2 regions of the Burkholderia sp. APQ4-4ca genome follow, and region 1 is predicted to be linked to the other one. Evidence: predicted binding sites of a transcription regulator. Region 1 holds the regulator's gene; the other holds the start of a gene.
The links. The regulator HrcA, encoded in region 1, represses chaperone genes, less so after heat shock. The targets are predictions, from matches to a motif close to TTAGCACTCNNNNNNNNNGAGTGCTAA.

Region 1 (7,349 bases):
GGGCCGGCCGTGCTGCGCCCAGTACTGGCGCACCTGCTCGGCCAGCGCGTGGATATAGGCCGGATGGTCGGCGTAGTGCCGCACCGTGCGCACTTCCGGCTGATTGCGCATGCGCGCGAGCGCGGCGAATGCGGCATCGAACGCGGTGGCCGTGGTCGACGCCGAGTATTGCGGATACATCGGCATCAGCAGCACGCGCTCGACGCCCGCGCGCTTGAACTGCGCGAGCGCGTGCGCAATGTTCGGGCTGCCGTAGCGCATCGCGTAATCGACCATCACGTGATAGCCGTTCGACACGAGCAGATGCCGCACGCTGTCGGTCTGGCGCTCGGTGTACACGCGCAGCGGCGAACCCTCGGGCATCCAGACGGCCGCGTATTTCTTCGCGGACGCACGGCCGCGCAGCGGCAGGATCAGCGTGCGCAGCAGCACCTGCCAGACGGCCTGCGGGATTTCGACGACCCGCGGATCCGACAGGAATTCGGCCAGGTAGCGCCGCACCGCGCGCGGCGTGGGCGCGTCGGGCGTGCCGAGATTGATCAGCAGCACACCGACGCGATGGGCGGCCGCGACGCTCGAAGGCGGCTCAAGATCGAAACGCATGGGCAAGAACGTGCTCGGGGCACGAGACCGGACGGCCCTCAATTATAGCGGGCCGTCTCGATCGGGTCGGCTGGCCGATCGGCCGACTGGCGGCGCGCACGACGCCGCGGCACGATGGCGGAACGGCGTCGGCTGCCGCGGTTACTGCTGGCTCAGCGTGAGCGACAGCAGCCGCGCGGTGATGTCGACGATCGGTATCACGCGGTTGTACGCCATCCGGGTCGGGCCGATCACGCCGAGCGTGCCGACGATCTGCCCGTTCACCTCGTACGGCGCGGTGACGACGCTCATTTCCTCGATCGGCACGAGCGTCGATTCGCCGCCGATGAAGATCTGCACGCCCTGGGCGTGGCTCGACACGTCGAGCAACTGCAGGAGGCCCGTCTTTTGGTCGAATACGTCGAACAGCTTGCGCAGCCGCGCCATGTCGGACGAAAGATCCGCCACTTCGAGCAGGTTGCGCTCGCCGGAAATCAGCACGGTGTCCTCCGTGTCGGGCACCTCGGTGCTGGCCGTCACGGCCGCGTGCATCAGCGTGGTCATGTCGCCGCGCAACTGGTCGATTTCGTCGCGCAGGCGGCGGCGCACCTCGTCGAACGACAGCCCGGCGAAATGCGCATTGATGTAGTTGGACGCCTCGGTCAGCTGCGACGGCGAATAGTCGCGCGGCGTCGCGAGCATGCGGTTCTGCACGTCGCCCTCGGGCGTGACGATGATCAGCAGGATGCGCTTGTCGGACAGGCGCATGAACTCGATCTGCTTGAACACGTGGCTGCGGCGCGGCGTCAGCACGACGCCCGCGAATTGCGACAGGTTCGACAGCACGCTCGCGGCGGCGGCGACCACCCGCTGCTGCGGCTCGCCGGCCTGCAGCGTGTTCTGCACCTGGCGGGCGACGGCCTCGGCGTCGATCGGCGCCTCGACCGTCAGCATCGTATCGACGAACAGCCGGTAGCCGCGCGGCGTCGGCACGCGGCCGGCCGACGTGTGCGGGCTCGACACGAGGCCGAGCTCCTCCAGGTCGGACATCACGTTGCGGATCGTCGCCGGGCTCAGCTCGAGCCCGGAGTAACGGGACAACGTGCGCGATCCGACCGGCTGACCGTCGGCGATATACCGTTCGATCAGGGTTTTCAGGAGGGTTCGTGCGCGAGGATCTAGCATGGTGGAAAATTTTAGCGCAACGGCGCGAGCGCGGCGAGTGGCGTCAACCACCGTTGCGCGGGCCGGCCCGATCCGGCCCCGCCGGCGCACTGCCGGTTCTTTTCGTCAACGAGCTATGGTGTAATGCCGGCATGAAAACCGGTAATCAGTTCAGTACTGTCGCGCTCGTCGGCCGGAGCAACACGCCCGGCATCGCCGAACCGCTCGCCACGCTGGCGGACAGCATCGCCAAGCTTGGCTTCGAAGTGGTCTTCGAAGGCGACACCGCTCGCGAAATCGGCATCGCCGGCTACCCGGCGCTCACCCCGGCCGAAATTGGGGCGCGAGCGGACGTGGCGATCGTGCTCGGCGGCGACGGCACGATGCTCGGCATCGGCCGCCAGCTTGCGCCATACCGGACACCGCTGATCGGGATCAACCACGGTCGGCTCGGCTTCATCACCGACATCGCGGCATCCGACATGCACGCGCTCGTCCCCGTGCTGCTGGCCGGCAAGTTCGAGCGCGAGGAGCGCTCGCTGCTCGAGGCGCGGATCATGCGCGACGGCGAACCGATCTACCACGCGCTCGCGTTCAACGACGTCGTCGTGAACCGCAGCGGCTTCTCCGGGATGGTCGAGCTCCGCGCGTCGGTCGACGGCCGCTACATGTACAACCAGCGTTCGGACGGCCTGATCGTCGCGACGCCCACCGGCTCGACCGCCTATGCGCTGTCGTCGGCCGGCCCGATTCTCCATCCGCAGTTGGCCGGCATCGTGCTCGTGCCGATCGCGCCGCACGCGCTGTCGAACCGGCCGATCGTGCTGCCCGACGATTCGAAGATCGCGATCCAGATCGTCGGCGGCCGCGACGTCAACGTGAACTTCGACATGCAGTCGTTCACGTCGCTCGAGCTGAACGACACGATCGAGGTGCGCCGCTCGAAACACACGGTGCCGTTCCTGCACCCGATCGGCTACAGCTACTTCACGACGCTGCGCAAGAAGCTGCACTGGAACGAACACGCATCGAACGAAGACGACAAGGCGTCCTGACGCCGCTCCGCCCGACACCATGCTCCGCCACCTCTCGATCCGCGACTTCGTCATCGTCGCCGCGCTCGATCTCGAATTCGACAGCGGCTTTTCCGTCTTTTCCGGCGAAACCGGCGCCGGCAAATCGATCCTGATCGACGCGCTCGCCCTCGCGCTCGGCGAACGCGCCGACGCGAGCGTCGTGCGCACCGGCTGCGGCCGCGCCGACATCACGGCCGAATTCACGCCGCACGACCGCGTCGCGCGCTGGCTCGACGAACACGCGTTCGACGCCGAGGACACCGTGATGCTGCGCCGCGTGATCGACGCGAACGGCCGGTCGCGGGCCTTCATCAACGGCACCAGCGCGACGCTCGCGCAACTGCGCGAACTCGGCGAGATGCTCGTCGACATCCATGGCCAGCACGCACACCAGTTGCTGATGCGGCCCGACGCGCAGCGCGAACTGTTCGACACGCACGCGGGGCTCGTCGCCGATGCCGCGAACGTCGCGCGCGCGTGGCGCGTGTGGCGCGACGCGACGCAGGCGATCGATGCGGCGAAGGCGCACGAGCGCGAATTGCAGCTCGAACGAGAAAAGCTCGCGTGGCAGCTCGCCGAACTCGACAAGCTCGCGCCGCAAGCCGGCGAATGGGACGAAGTCAGTAACGAACACAAGCGCCTGTCGCATTCGGCGAACCTGATCGAAGGCGTGCGCGGCGCGCTCAACGCGCTGTCCGAGTCCGACGACGCGATGCTCGCGCAGCTCGGCGCGATCGTGTCGAAGCTGCGCGGCCTGGCCGACTACGACACCGCGCTCGGCGATGCGCTCGCGTCGCTGGAGCCGGCCGAGATCCAGTTGCAGGAAGCCGTCTATTCGCTGTCGCACTATGCGCAGCGCGTCGATCTCGACCCGGAGCGGCTCGCGCAGGTCGAAACGCGGCTCGACGCGTTGCACTCGACCGCCCGCAAGTTCCGGCTGCCGCCCGACACGCTGCACGAAGAGCATGCGGCGCGCCGCGCCCAGCTCGCCGCGCTCGACGCGGCCGCCGATCTCGGCGCGCTCGAAGCCGCGCAGGCAAAGGCGCGGGAAGCCTATCTCGCCGACGCCAGGCGCCTGTCGAAGGCGCGCGCGCAGGCCGCGAAGGCGCTCGGCACGGCCGTCACGGCCGGCATGCAGGAGCTGTCGATGGCGGGCGGCAGCTTCGAAGTCGCGCTCGTGCCGCTCGCCGACGGCGGTCCGCACGGGCTCGAGCAGGTCGAATTCCGCGTGGCCGGGCACCCGGGCGTGCCGCTGCGACCGCTCGCGAAAGTCGCATCCGGCGGCGAACTCGCACGGATCAGCCTCGCGCTCGCGGTGATCGCCAGCGCGGCGAGCCAGACGCCGACCCTGATCTTCGACGAAGTCGACACGGGGATCGGCGGCGGCGTCGCCGAAGTGGTCGGCCGCCTGCTGCACCAGCTCGGGCGCGAGCGCCAGGTGTTGTGCGTGACGCACCTGCCGCAGGTCGCCGCGCGCGGCGACCATCATTTCCAGGTGGCGAAGGGCGCCGACGAACGCGGCGGCACCGTGTCGTCGGTCATCCCGCTCGACAAGGCGAGCCGCGTCGAGGAAGTCGCGCGGATGCTCGGCGGGCTCGAAATCACGGCCACCACGCGCAAGCACGCGAAGGAAATGCTGGCGGCCTGACCTCGACACCCCACGGCTGAATACAAAAAGACCGGCGCACGCACCGGTCTTTTTTTGCGAGAAGCAGCCTCCCGATCGCGCCCGCACTGCCCGTCGATTCGCACGCCCGCCTCAAACACTCAACTCAAACGCCCGTTTCAACCGCCCCGAACACCCGCGCCCACAGCGCCGTCACGGCCGCGCGCTCTTCGGCCACCACCGCCGGATCGACGCGCGCCTTCTCCATCCCGTCGAGCCGCAGCTTGTGCTGCAGCTTCCGGTACGTGCGATACGCGGCGCCGACGCGCTCGGCCTCGTCCTCGCCCATCAGCCCGAAACGCGCGACCTCGCGCAGCAGCGCGATATTGCCGGTATTGCGGATCAGTTCGGCATCGCTCGACGCATGCAGCAGCACCCAGTACTGGACGATGAACTCGATGTCGACCATTCCGCCGCGATCGTGCTTCAGGTCGAACAGTTCGGTGTGGTTCGGATGGCCGGCGAACACCTTGCCGCGCATGTCGACGATCTCCTTCGCGAGTACCGCCCCGTCGCGCGGCGTCGTCAGCACCTGCTGGCGGATCGCCTCGAAATCCGCGCCGATCTGCGCGTCGCCCGCGCTGTAGCGCGCGCGCGTCAGCGCCTGGTGCTCCCACACCCACGCGGTGTTCGCCGCATCGCCCTCGCGCAGTTGATAGCGGCGGAACGCGTCGAGATCGGTGACGAGCAACCCGGCCTCGCCGTTCGGCCGCAGACGCAGGTCGATGTCGAACAGCGCGCCCGCGCCGGTCGCGGTCGTGAGCCAGGTGATCAGGCGCCGCGTGAAGGTCGTGTAGACGTCCGCCGCGCGCTCGTCCGGGTCATCGTACAGGAAGATCAGGTCGAGATCCGACGCATAGCCGAGCTCCTTGCCGCCCAGCTTGCCGTACGCGATCACCGCGAACTTCGGCACGTCGCGATGGCGCTTCGCGAGCTGCGACCACACGACTTCGATCGTCACGTCGAGCACCGCGTCGGCCAGCTCGGACAGCCGGTCGCTCACGTGCTCGACCGACAGTTGCCCGGCCAGGTCGATCAGCAGGATCCGGAACACCTCCGCGTGCTGCGCGTGGCGCAGCAGGTCCATCTGCTGCTCGGGGCCGTCGGCTGCCGCGAGCCGCGCGCGCAGCGCATCCTTGAACGCGGGCCAGTCGAACGGGCTCGCGATCGCCTCGTCGTCGAGCAGTTCGTCGAGCAGTTGCGGGTGGCGGATCAGGTAGCCGCCGCCCCAGCGCGTCGCGCCGAGCACCGACAGCACGCGGTCGAGCGCGGCCGGATATTCGGTCAGCAGCGCCAGATAGACGCCGCGCCGGCTGACCGTCTCCAGCAGGTCGAACAGGCGCACGATCGTGTCGTCGCGGCGCGCGGCGTCGATCTTCGGCGCGGCATCGAGCGCCCGCTGCGCGACGCTGTCGAAGCGCTGCCGGCTCTTTTCCGGCAGCCCGGTATAACGCGACGATTGCCAGACCGCGCGCAGCCGCGCGAGCACGGCGGCCGGATCGGCGAAGCCCAGGCCGTCGAGGCGGGCGACCAGCGCGTCGTCCTCGCCGTCGTCGGCCAGCGCGCCGCTCCAGATCCACGCGGCCGCCGTGTCGTCGCCGGCCGCGCACGGCCCACCGTTCGCCTTGTCGGCAAAAATCTGGTCGAACTGCGCTTCGACGAACGTGCGGTGGCCGTCCAGCACCGTCATCAGCGCCGCGTAGTCGGCAAAACCGAGCGACGCGGCCAGCGCCGCGCGCTCGTCGGGCTCGACCGGCATCGCGTGCGTCTGCGCGTCGTTGCGGTACTGCAGCCGGTGCTCGAGCGTGCGCAGGAAATTGTAGGCGTCGGCGAGGCGCGCGCGTACGTCGTCGCCGATCAGCCCGCGGGCCTGCGCATGCCGCAGCACCGCGAGCGTCGGCCGCACGCGGAATTCCGCATCCTGGCCGCCGCGGATCAGCTGGAACACCTGCGCGCTGAACTCGATCTCGCGGATCCCGCCGCGCCCGAGCTTGATGTCGTCGGCCTTGTCCGGGCGCATCGACGCGCGCCGCGCGGCTTCGTGCCGGATCTGCTGATGCAGCGAACGGATCGCGCCGATCACGCCGAAATCGAGATAGCGCCGGTAGACGAACGGCTTGACGATCGATTCGAGCTGCGCCGCGAGCCGCTGCGCGGCGTCGCTGTCGCCTTCCGACACGAGCCGCCCCTTGATCCACGCATAGCGCTCCCACTCGCGCCCCTGCACGTAGAAATATTCCTCGAGCATGCCGATGCTGCAGACGAGCGGCCCCGAATCGCCGTTCGGGCGCAGCCGCATGTCGACGCGAAACACGTAGCCGTCGGCCGTGACCTCGGACAGCACGCCGATCAGGCGCCGGCCGAGCCGCGTGAAGTATTCCTGGGTGGACAGCGGCGAACGCGCGCCGCCGGTGGTCTCGCCGTCGTCCTCGTACACGAAGATCAGGTCGATGTCCGACGACACGTTCAGCTCGCGGCCGCCGAGCTTGCCCATCCCGACCACGCCGAGCACGACGCGCTGACCGTCGGCGCCGCGCGGCTCGCCGTACTGCGCCTCGAGTTCGGCCGACAGCAGCGCGAGCGAGCGCTGCACGGCCACTTCGGCGAGATCGGTCATCGCGCCCGTGACCTCGGCGACGTCCGCGAGCCCGCGCAGGTCGCGCTCGGCGACCGCGCCGAACGCCTCGGCGCGCAACTGCCGCAACGCGCGCTTCAGTTGCTCGTCGCCCGGCGCGGCGGCGCCGGCCGGCGTCGCGAGCAGCGCGGTGAGGCGCGCGTCGAGCTGCGCGCGGCCGAGCGGCGCGGCCGCCCACGCGGCGATCTGCTCGGCCAGCGCGGGCCGGGCGGCCGCCGCGCGGGCA
Region 2 (7,349 bases), on a different contig from region 1:
CGTCCGCACGGTCCTCCCAGCAGTTCCTCGCCGTACCCCTCTCGCAGTTTTTACAACCCGAAGTCGTCAGCATTCGTCCGTCCATCCGTCGGCCGATTCGCGAAGATCATCCGCATCCGCGGCGCCATTGCGCGCCGGATGCGAGGCAGCGCCCACCGGCGCCCGTGCCGCCCGTCTTCGCTCGCGACTTGAGACCCGAGGTCCAGAAGATGATGCGCAATCCGCAAGACAAGTACCGTCCGTTCGAGCCCGTCCGCCTCAATGGCCGCCGCTGGCCCGCCCGCACCATCGAGCGTGCGCCCGTGTGGATGAGCACCGACCTGCGCGACGGCAACCAGTCGCTGATCGAGCCGATGAGCATCGAGCAGAAGCTCGAGTTCTTCGAAATGCTGGTCGCCATCGGGTTCAAGGAGATCGAAGTCGGTTTTCCGTCGGCGTCGCAAACCGACTTCGATTTCGTCCGCAAGCTGATCGACGACAAGCGGATTCCCGACGACGTGACGATCGAAGTGCTCGTGCAGTCGCGTGAAGACCTGATCGCGCGCACGTTCGATGCGCTCGAAGGCGTGCCGCGCGCGATCGTGCACCTGTACAACGCGGTCTGCCCGTCGTTCCGCCGCATCGTGTTCGGGATGTCGAAGGACGACGTGAAGGCGCTCGCGATCGACGGCACGCGCATCATCAAGGCACACGCCGCCGCGCGCCCCGATACGCACTGGACCTTCCAGTACTCGCCGGAAACCTTCAGCATGACCGAGCTGACGTTCGCGCGCGAGATCTGCGACGCGGTCGCGCAGACTTGGCGCCCGACCCGCGACCACAAGATGATCGTCAACCTGCCGGCCACCGTCGAGGCCGCGACCCCGAACGTGTTCGCCGACCAGATCGAATGGATGGACCGCAACCTCGCGTACCGCGACAGCATCGTGCTGTCCGTGCATCCGCACAACGATCGCGGCACTGCGGTCGCGGCGGCCGAACTCGCGTTGCTCGCGGGCGCCGATCGCATCGAAGGCTGCCTGTTCGGCAACGGCGAGCGCACCGGCAACGTCGATCTCGTCACGCTCGCGTTGAACCTCTACACGCAAGGCATCGACCCGGGCCTCGATTTCTCCGACATCGACGCGGTGCGCCGCGTCGTCGAGCGCTGCAACCAGATTCCCGTGCATCCGCGCCACCCGTACGCGGGCGACCTCGTGTTCACCGCGTTCTCGGGCTCGCACCAGGATGCGATCCGCAAGGGCTTCGCGCAGCAGCGCCCCGACGCGGTGTGGGAAGTGCCGTACCTGCCGATCGACCCGGCCGACCTCGGCCGCAGCTACGACGCGGTGATCCGCGTGAACAGCCAGTCCGGCAAGGGCGGCGCGACGTTCCTGCTCGAGCGCGGGATGGGCTTCACGCCGACGCGCCGCGTCCAGATCGAGTTCAGCCATGCGGTGCAGACGCTCGCCGACGCCTCGGGCGAGGAAGTGACGGGCGACGCGATCTGCGCGCTGTTCGCGCGCGAATTCCTCGAGACCGACGGCCCGGCCGCGCGCCACGGCAGCGGCGCGCGCTGGCAAAACCGCGAGATCGCGGCGGCGCCCGCCGCCGACGCGACGCCCGACGACGCGGTGCGACGTTTCGCCGCGGCATTTGCGACGGCCGCCGGCGCCGCGATCGACGTCGCGTCGTGCGAACACACGCGCACCGCGGACGGCCGGATCGCGGTATCGGTCGGCTGCCGGGTCGGCGACGCGCCGCTGCGGCACGGCGTCGGCGTGCATGCCGACGCGGCGAGCGCGGCGCTCGATGCGGTCGCGAGCGCGATCAACCGCTCGGCATGGCACTGCGCGGATCGACGCGCGGCGGCCTGAGCGCCGGACTTCGATGCAGGGTTGAATGTCAGCGAGCGGTGCGTGACCGCCCGTGCGCCGCGCGATCCGCGCCGCACGAGGCAGCAAAAAGCGGCTCAGAAGGCCGCTTCGGTCGATGCATGAAAAGGGGCGCCACCCGCGCTCATGTTTCGGTCGCGCACCGCGTCGCCTGCCACGCGAACAGGCACCAGCGGCCCTGGTCGTGCGTGTGGACGGACGTATAGGCAATCGGAAAGACGAGGCCGCCGTTGTTCGTTTCCATCTCGATCAACGCGCGCCCGGTGACGACGCAGGTGGCGTCGCCGACCGGCAGCACGTCCTGTGACTGGATTTCGATCTGGCGATAGCGGCGGCGGCCGGCGACGATGGCGTCGATGAACTGCTGCTTGGTTTCGCGTTTGCCGTTGGTGTGAACGAAAAACACCTTGTCCGACAACAGCGCGTCGAGCGCCTCGCCGTCGCCGTCCACCATCGCCCGGAACCGATCGCGCTCGAGCGCGCGGATCGCATCGACCACCTTCGTCATCGCCTGACTCCTCGGCAACGCGCCCGCGTTGCCCGGGCGTACGGATCAGAAGTTGTACTGCACGTAGAACTGGTGGAAATTTATACCAGGATTCGGCTCTTTGATACCCGCGTTAGACACATGTTCGAAACGGTAGCCGACCTGATACTGTTGCCGTTGGCCGAACTGCACGCCCACGCCGCCCGTCGGCGCGAACTGGAATGCGGTGGACAGCGAGAAATTGTCCGAGATCGTCGGGTGCGTCAGCAGGCGAACGCCGCCGCCCGCCTCGATGAACGGGCGAATCTGCCCGCTGCTCTTGATGAAGCGGAACATCGGCGTGACGCCGAACTCGCCGATGTTGCCGTGAACGTTGCCGCCCGTATGCCAGTAGCCGGCGTGCCCTTCGACGACGAACGTGAAGTGCCAGCCGCCGACTTCCCACCAGTTCCAGCCGGGATCCCACACCACGCCGATATCGGCCTTGTCGATCCCGCGGCGATCCGAAAAGCCGCCGCCGGCCTGGATCCCCCATCGATCCGCGAAAGCCGCACCCGATCCGCCCAGAAGAGACGCCGCCAGCATTGCATGCAGCACCAGCCGGCTGCGGGGCCGGCGATTCTTCTTATTGTTCATCTGACACTCCAACTTTGTGGGTTGAATGGAGCCTGCGGCAACGGCCGGGCCCGAGCGAACTGAATGGTATGGTAAAGGACTTTTCGAATCGGCATCACGAAGCGAAATGGCTTGCTTCCAAAACGACAAAAATCGAAATCGTCTACCGATTCCCAACAGAAACAACGGCTTACGGAACTTCGTGGCGGAGCCCCTGTCGCAGAATAGGCTATCGACTCGACTCATCCGATAGAAAAACAGGGAACTCCGATGCCCCCGCGTGCTCTAAGGAATTAGCACTCGTATTGCGGGAGTGCTAAGATGACCCACGGAATCTCATTCGAGACCGGGGTTTGTCCCTGATTCCAAAGGAGTTTTTAGTGAGCAACGCCCTGACCCTCCCGAACACCCTGAGCCCGGCGCCGGCCAAGGCCGAATCGGCAGGCTCGCTGGCGCTCGCAGCCCAATCGATGTTGCCCGGCCAGCTCGGCAACATCGACGCGTACATCCAGGCCGTCAACCGCATTCCGCTGCTGACCGCCGAGGAGGAACGCCGGTATGCAACCGAATTCCGCGAAAACAACGACCTCGACTCCGCGCGCCGCCTGGTGCTGTCGCACCTGCGTCTCGTCGTGTCGATCGCGCGCAACTATCTCGGCTACGGCCTGCCGCACGGCGACCTGATCCAGGAAGGCAACATCGGCCTGATGAAAGCGGTGAAGCGTTTCGACCCGTCGCAAAACGTGCGCCTGGTGTCGTATGCGATTCACTGGATCAAGGCCGAGATCCACGAGTACATCCTGCGCAACTGGCGCATGGTGAAGGTCGCGACGACGAAGGCGCAGCGCAAGCTGTTCTTCAACCTGCGCAGCCACAAGAAGAGCATGCAGGCGATGACGTCCGAGGAAATCGACGGCCTCGCGCAGGAACTCAACGTCAAGCGCGAGGAAGTCACCGAGATGGAAACGCGCCTGTCGGGCGGCGACGTCGCGCTCGAGGGTCAAGTGGAAGACGGCGAGGAGTCGTACGCGCCGATCGCCTACCTGGCCGACTCGCACAACGAGCCGACCGCCGTGCTCGCCGCGCGTCAGCGCGACATGCTGCAGACGGACGGCATCGCGCAGGCGCTCGACGCGCTCGACGCACGCAGCCGCCGCATCATCGAGGCACGCTGGCTGCAGGTCGACGACGACGGCTCGGGCGGCTCGACGCTGCACGATCTCGCTGCCGAATTCGGCGTGTCGGCGGAACGCATCCGCCAGATCGAGGCGAGCGCAATGAAAAAGATGCGCACCGCCCTCGCCGAATACGCCTGAATCCCGCCGATTGAGAGCGCCTCATCGAAAACCGCTGCCCAACCGGCAGCGGTTTTTTTTCGTCCTTTTTTCTGCTGCTTTTCACTCGCTTTTCAGCGCGTTTCACGCTCCGTTTCTCACCCGATAATTGAACGGATTCATCAGGCATTACGCTATTTGCGACGCCCTTCCGCATAAGCTTGATCCACCTCAATTTTTACCCCCTGTTTCGCGACGGTCTGCCGCATCGCAGCACTCGGCATCGGAAAGCAGTCCTTTTAAAATTGGCATGTCAGGCGCAAAAGGATTAAAACAGCTTCACGGCCGTCATAAATCCGACGTAAAGTCGCCCCCAATCCGACGTAAATCGTTTCAGGATAATCGCCTTGATCTCGATCAATAAAGAGCCTGCGCCGCCCTCGCGGCCGACCGGCACGATCGGCTGGCGTGCGCGCATCGCCGCATGGGCACGCGGCCCCACCCTCGCCCGCGACATCACCCTGGTGCTGATCGTCAAGCTGATCCTCCTGATGTCGCTCAAATACGCATTCTTCAATCATCCGCAGGCCGAGCACATGTCGTTGCCGCCTGCCGCCGTGGCCGAGAAGCTGCTCTCGGTGCCGGCGCCTGCATCTACCGAGGGAGACCATCATGATAAGTAGTGAAGTCGTCGATCTGTCGCGCCTACAGTTCGGCATCACGGCGCTCTACCATTTCCTGTTCGTGCCGTTGACGCTCGGCCTGTCCTGGCTGCTCGTCATCATGGAAGCCGTCTACGTGATGACCGGCAAACAGGTCTACAAGGACATGACCCAGTTCTGGGGCAAGCTGTTCGGCATCAACTTCGCGATGGGCGTGACGACCGGCATCACGCTCGAATTCCAGTTCGGCACGAACTGGTCGTACTACTCGCACTACGTCGGCGACATCTTCGGCGTGCCGCTCGCGGTCGAAGGCCTGATGGCGTTCTTCCTCGAATCGACCTTCGTCGGCCTGTTCTTCTTCGGCTGGAACCGCCTGTCGAAGGTCAAGCACCTGATCGTCACGTTCCTCGTCGCGCTGGGCTCTAACCTGTCCGCGCTGTGGATCCTCGTCGCGAACGGCTGGATGAACAACCCGGTCGGCGCCGAGTTCAACTACCAGACGATGCGCATGGAGATGACGAGCCTGTTCGACGTGCTGTTCAACCCGGTCGCGCAGGTGAAGTTCGTGCACACGGTGTCGGCCGGCTACGTGTCGGCGGCGATGTTCGTGCTCGGCGTGTCGTCGTGGTATCTGCTGAAGAAGCGCGACGTCGATTTCGCGCTGCGCTCGTTCGCGGTCGCGGCCGGCTTCGGCCTCGCGGCGACGCTGTGCGTGATCGTGCTCGGCGACGAATCGGGCTATACGACCGGCGAAGTGCAGAAGATGAAGCTCGCCGCGATCGAATCCGAATGGGAAACGCAGCCGGCGCCCGCGTCGTTCACGCTGATCGGCATCCCGAACCAGGCGGAACAGCGCACCGACTATGCGATCAAGATCCCGTACGCGCTCGGCCTGATCGCGACGCGCTCGATCGACGAACCGGTGGTCGGCCTGCGCGACCTCGCGAAGCGCAGCGAGGAGCACATCCAGAGCGGGATGATCGCGTACGGCGCGCTGCAGAAGCTCAAGCAGGGCGACACGAGCGACGCGACCCGCGCGCTGTTCGACCAGCACAAGCAGTATCTCGGCTACGGGCTGATGCTCAAGCAGTTCACGCCGAACGTGACCGACGCGACGCCCGAGCAGATCAAGGCCGCCGCGAAGAAGACGATTCCGCCCGTCGCACCGGTGTTCTTCTCGTTCCGGATCATGGTGGCTCTCGGCTTCCTGTTCGTCGCGACGTTCGTTGCCGCGTTCTGGTTCTGCGCGCGGCGGCAACTGCTGCAGGACAACCGCCGCTGGTTCCTGCGCTACGCGGTGTGGGCGATCCCGCTGCCGTGGATCGCGATCGAATTCGGCTGGATCGTCGCCGAGCTCGGCCGCCAGCCGTGGACGATCGCCGGCGTGCTGCCGACGCACCTGTCCGCGTCGAGCCTGCAGCCGAGCGACCTGTACCTGAGTCTCGCCGGCTTCATCCTATTCTACACCGCGCTGTTCGTCATCGAGATCAAGCTGATGTTCAAGTACGCGCGGCTCGGCCCGTCGTCGCTGCATACCGGCCGCTATCACCACGAACTCGTCGCTACCGGCGAGCGGGCCGCGGTTTGAGCACGCCCTCGCAACGGAACAAGGAATCGCTATGGACTATGCAACTCTCAAGCTGATCTGGTGGGTGCTCGTCGGCGTGCTGCTGATCGGCTTCGCCGTCACCGACGGCTTCGACATGGGCGCGACCGCGCTGCTGCCGTTCCTCGGCAAGACCGACGAGGAGCGCCGCATCATCGTCAACACGGTCGGCGCGACGTGGGAAGGCAACCAGGTGTGGCTGATCACGGCCGGCGGCGCGATGTTCGCGGCCTGGCCGCTCGTCTACGCGGCGTCGTTCTCCGGCTTCTACTTCGCGATGCTGCTCGTGCTGTTCGCGCTGTTCTTCCGGCCGGTGGGCTTCGACTACCGCAGCAAGCGGCCGGACCCGCGCTGGCGTGCGGGCTGGGACTGGAGCCTGTTCGCCGGCGGCTTCGTGCCGGCGCTCGTGTTCGGCGTCGCGTTCGGCAACCTGCTGCAGGGCGTGCCGTTCAAGTTCGACAGCGACCTGCGCGTGACCTACTACGGCGGCTTCTGGGCGCTGCTGAACCCGTTCGCGCTGCTGTGCGGGCTCGTCAGCCTCACGATGCTCGTCGCGCACGGCGCCGCGTTCATCAAGATGAAGACCGACGGCGTGATCGCCCGCCGTGCGTCGATCGCGCTGCGTGTCGCGTCGTTCCTCGCGGTCGTGCTGTTCGTGCTGGCCGGCGTGCTGGTGGCCTCGTATATCGGCGGCTTCCACATCACGCACGCCGCGCCGACCGACACCGTCGCGAACCCGCTGCTCAAGGACGTCGCCGCCGGTGCGGGCCTGTGGCTCGCGAACTACGGCGACTATCCGTGGATGATCGCCGCGCCCGTCGTCGGGAT

Region 2: the regulator HrcA is predicted to act here: its motif matches at 3,270-3,296, upstream of rpoH (RNA polymerase sigma factor RpoH).

Annotation. Positions count from the first base shown of each region.
Region 1 covers NZ_JBYQCG010000235.1:29,721-37,069, forward strand. The annotation lists partial or broken gene hemH (ferrochelatase) at 1-603, opposite strand, end outside; gene hrcA (heat-inducible transcriptional repressor HrcA) at 745-1,767, opposite strand; gene AC3IFE_RS29990 (NAD kinase) at 1,899-2,801, shown strand; gene recN (DNA repair protein RecN) at 2,821-4,470, shown strand; gene glnE (bifunctional [glutamate--ammonia ligase]-adenylyl-L-tyrosine phosphorylase/[glutamate--ammonia-ligase] adenylyltransferase) at 4,595-7,349, opposite strand, start outside.
Region 2 covers NZ_JBYQCG010000102.1:40,608-47,956, forward strand. The annotation lists gene leuA (2-isopropylmalate synthase) at 210-1,856, shown strand; gene AC3IFE_RS12500 (nuclear transport factor 2 family protein) at 1,999-2,382, opposite strand; gene pagL (lipid A 3-O-deacylase PagL) at 2,428-2,997, opposite strand; gene rpoH (RNA polymerase sigma factor RpoH) at 3,357-4,292, shown strand; gene cydP (cytochrome oxidase putative small subunit CydP) at 4,652-4,933, shown strand; gene AC3IFE_RS12520 (cytochrome ubiquinol oxidase subunit I) at 4,923-6,503, shown strand; gene cydB (cytochrome d ubiquinol oxidase subunit II) at 6,535-7,349, shown strand, end outside.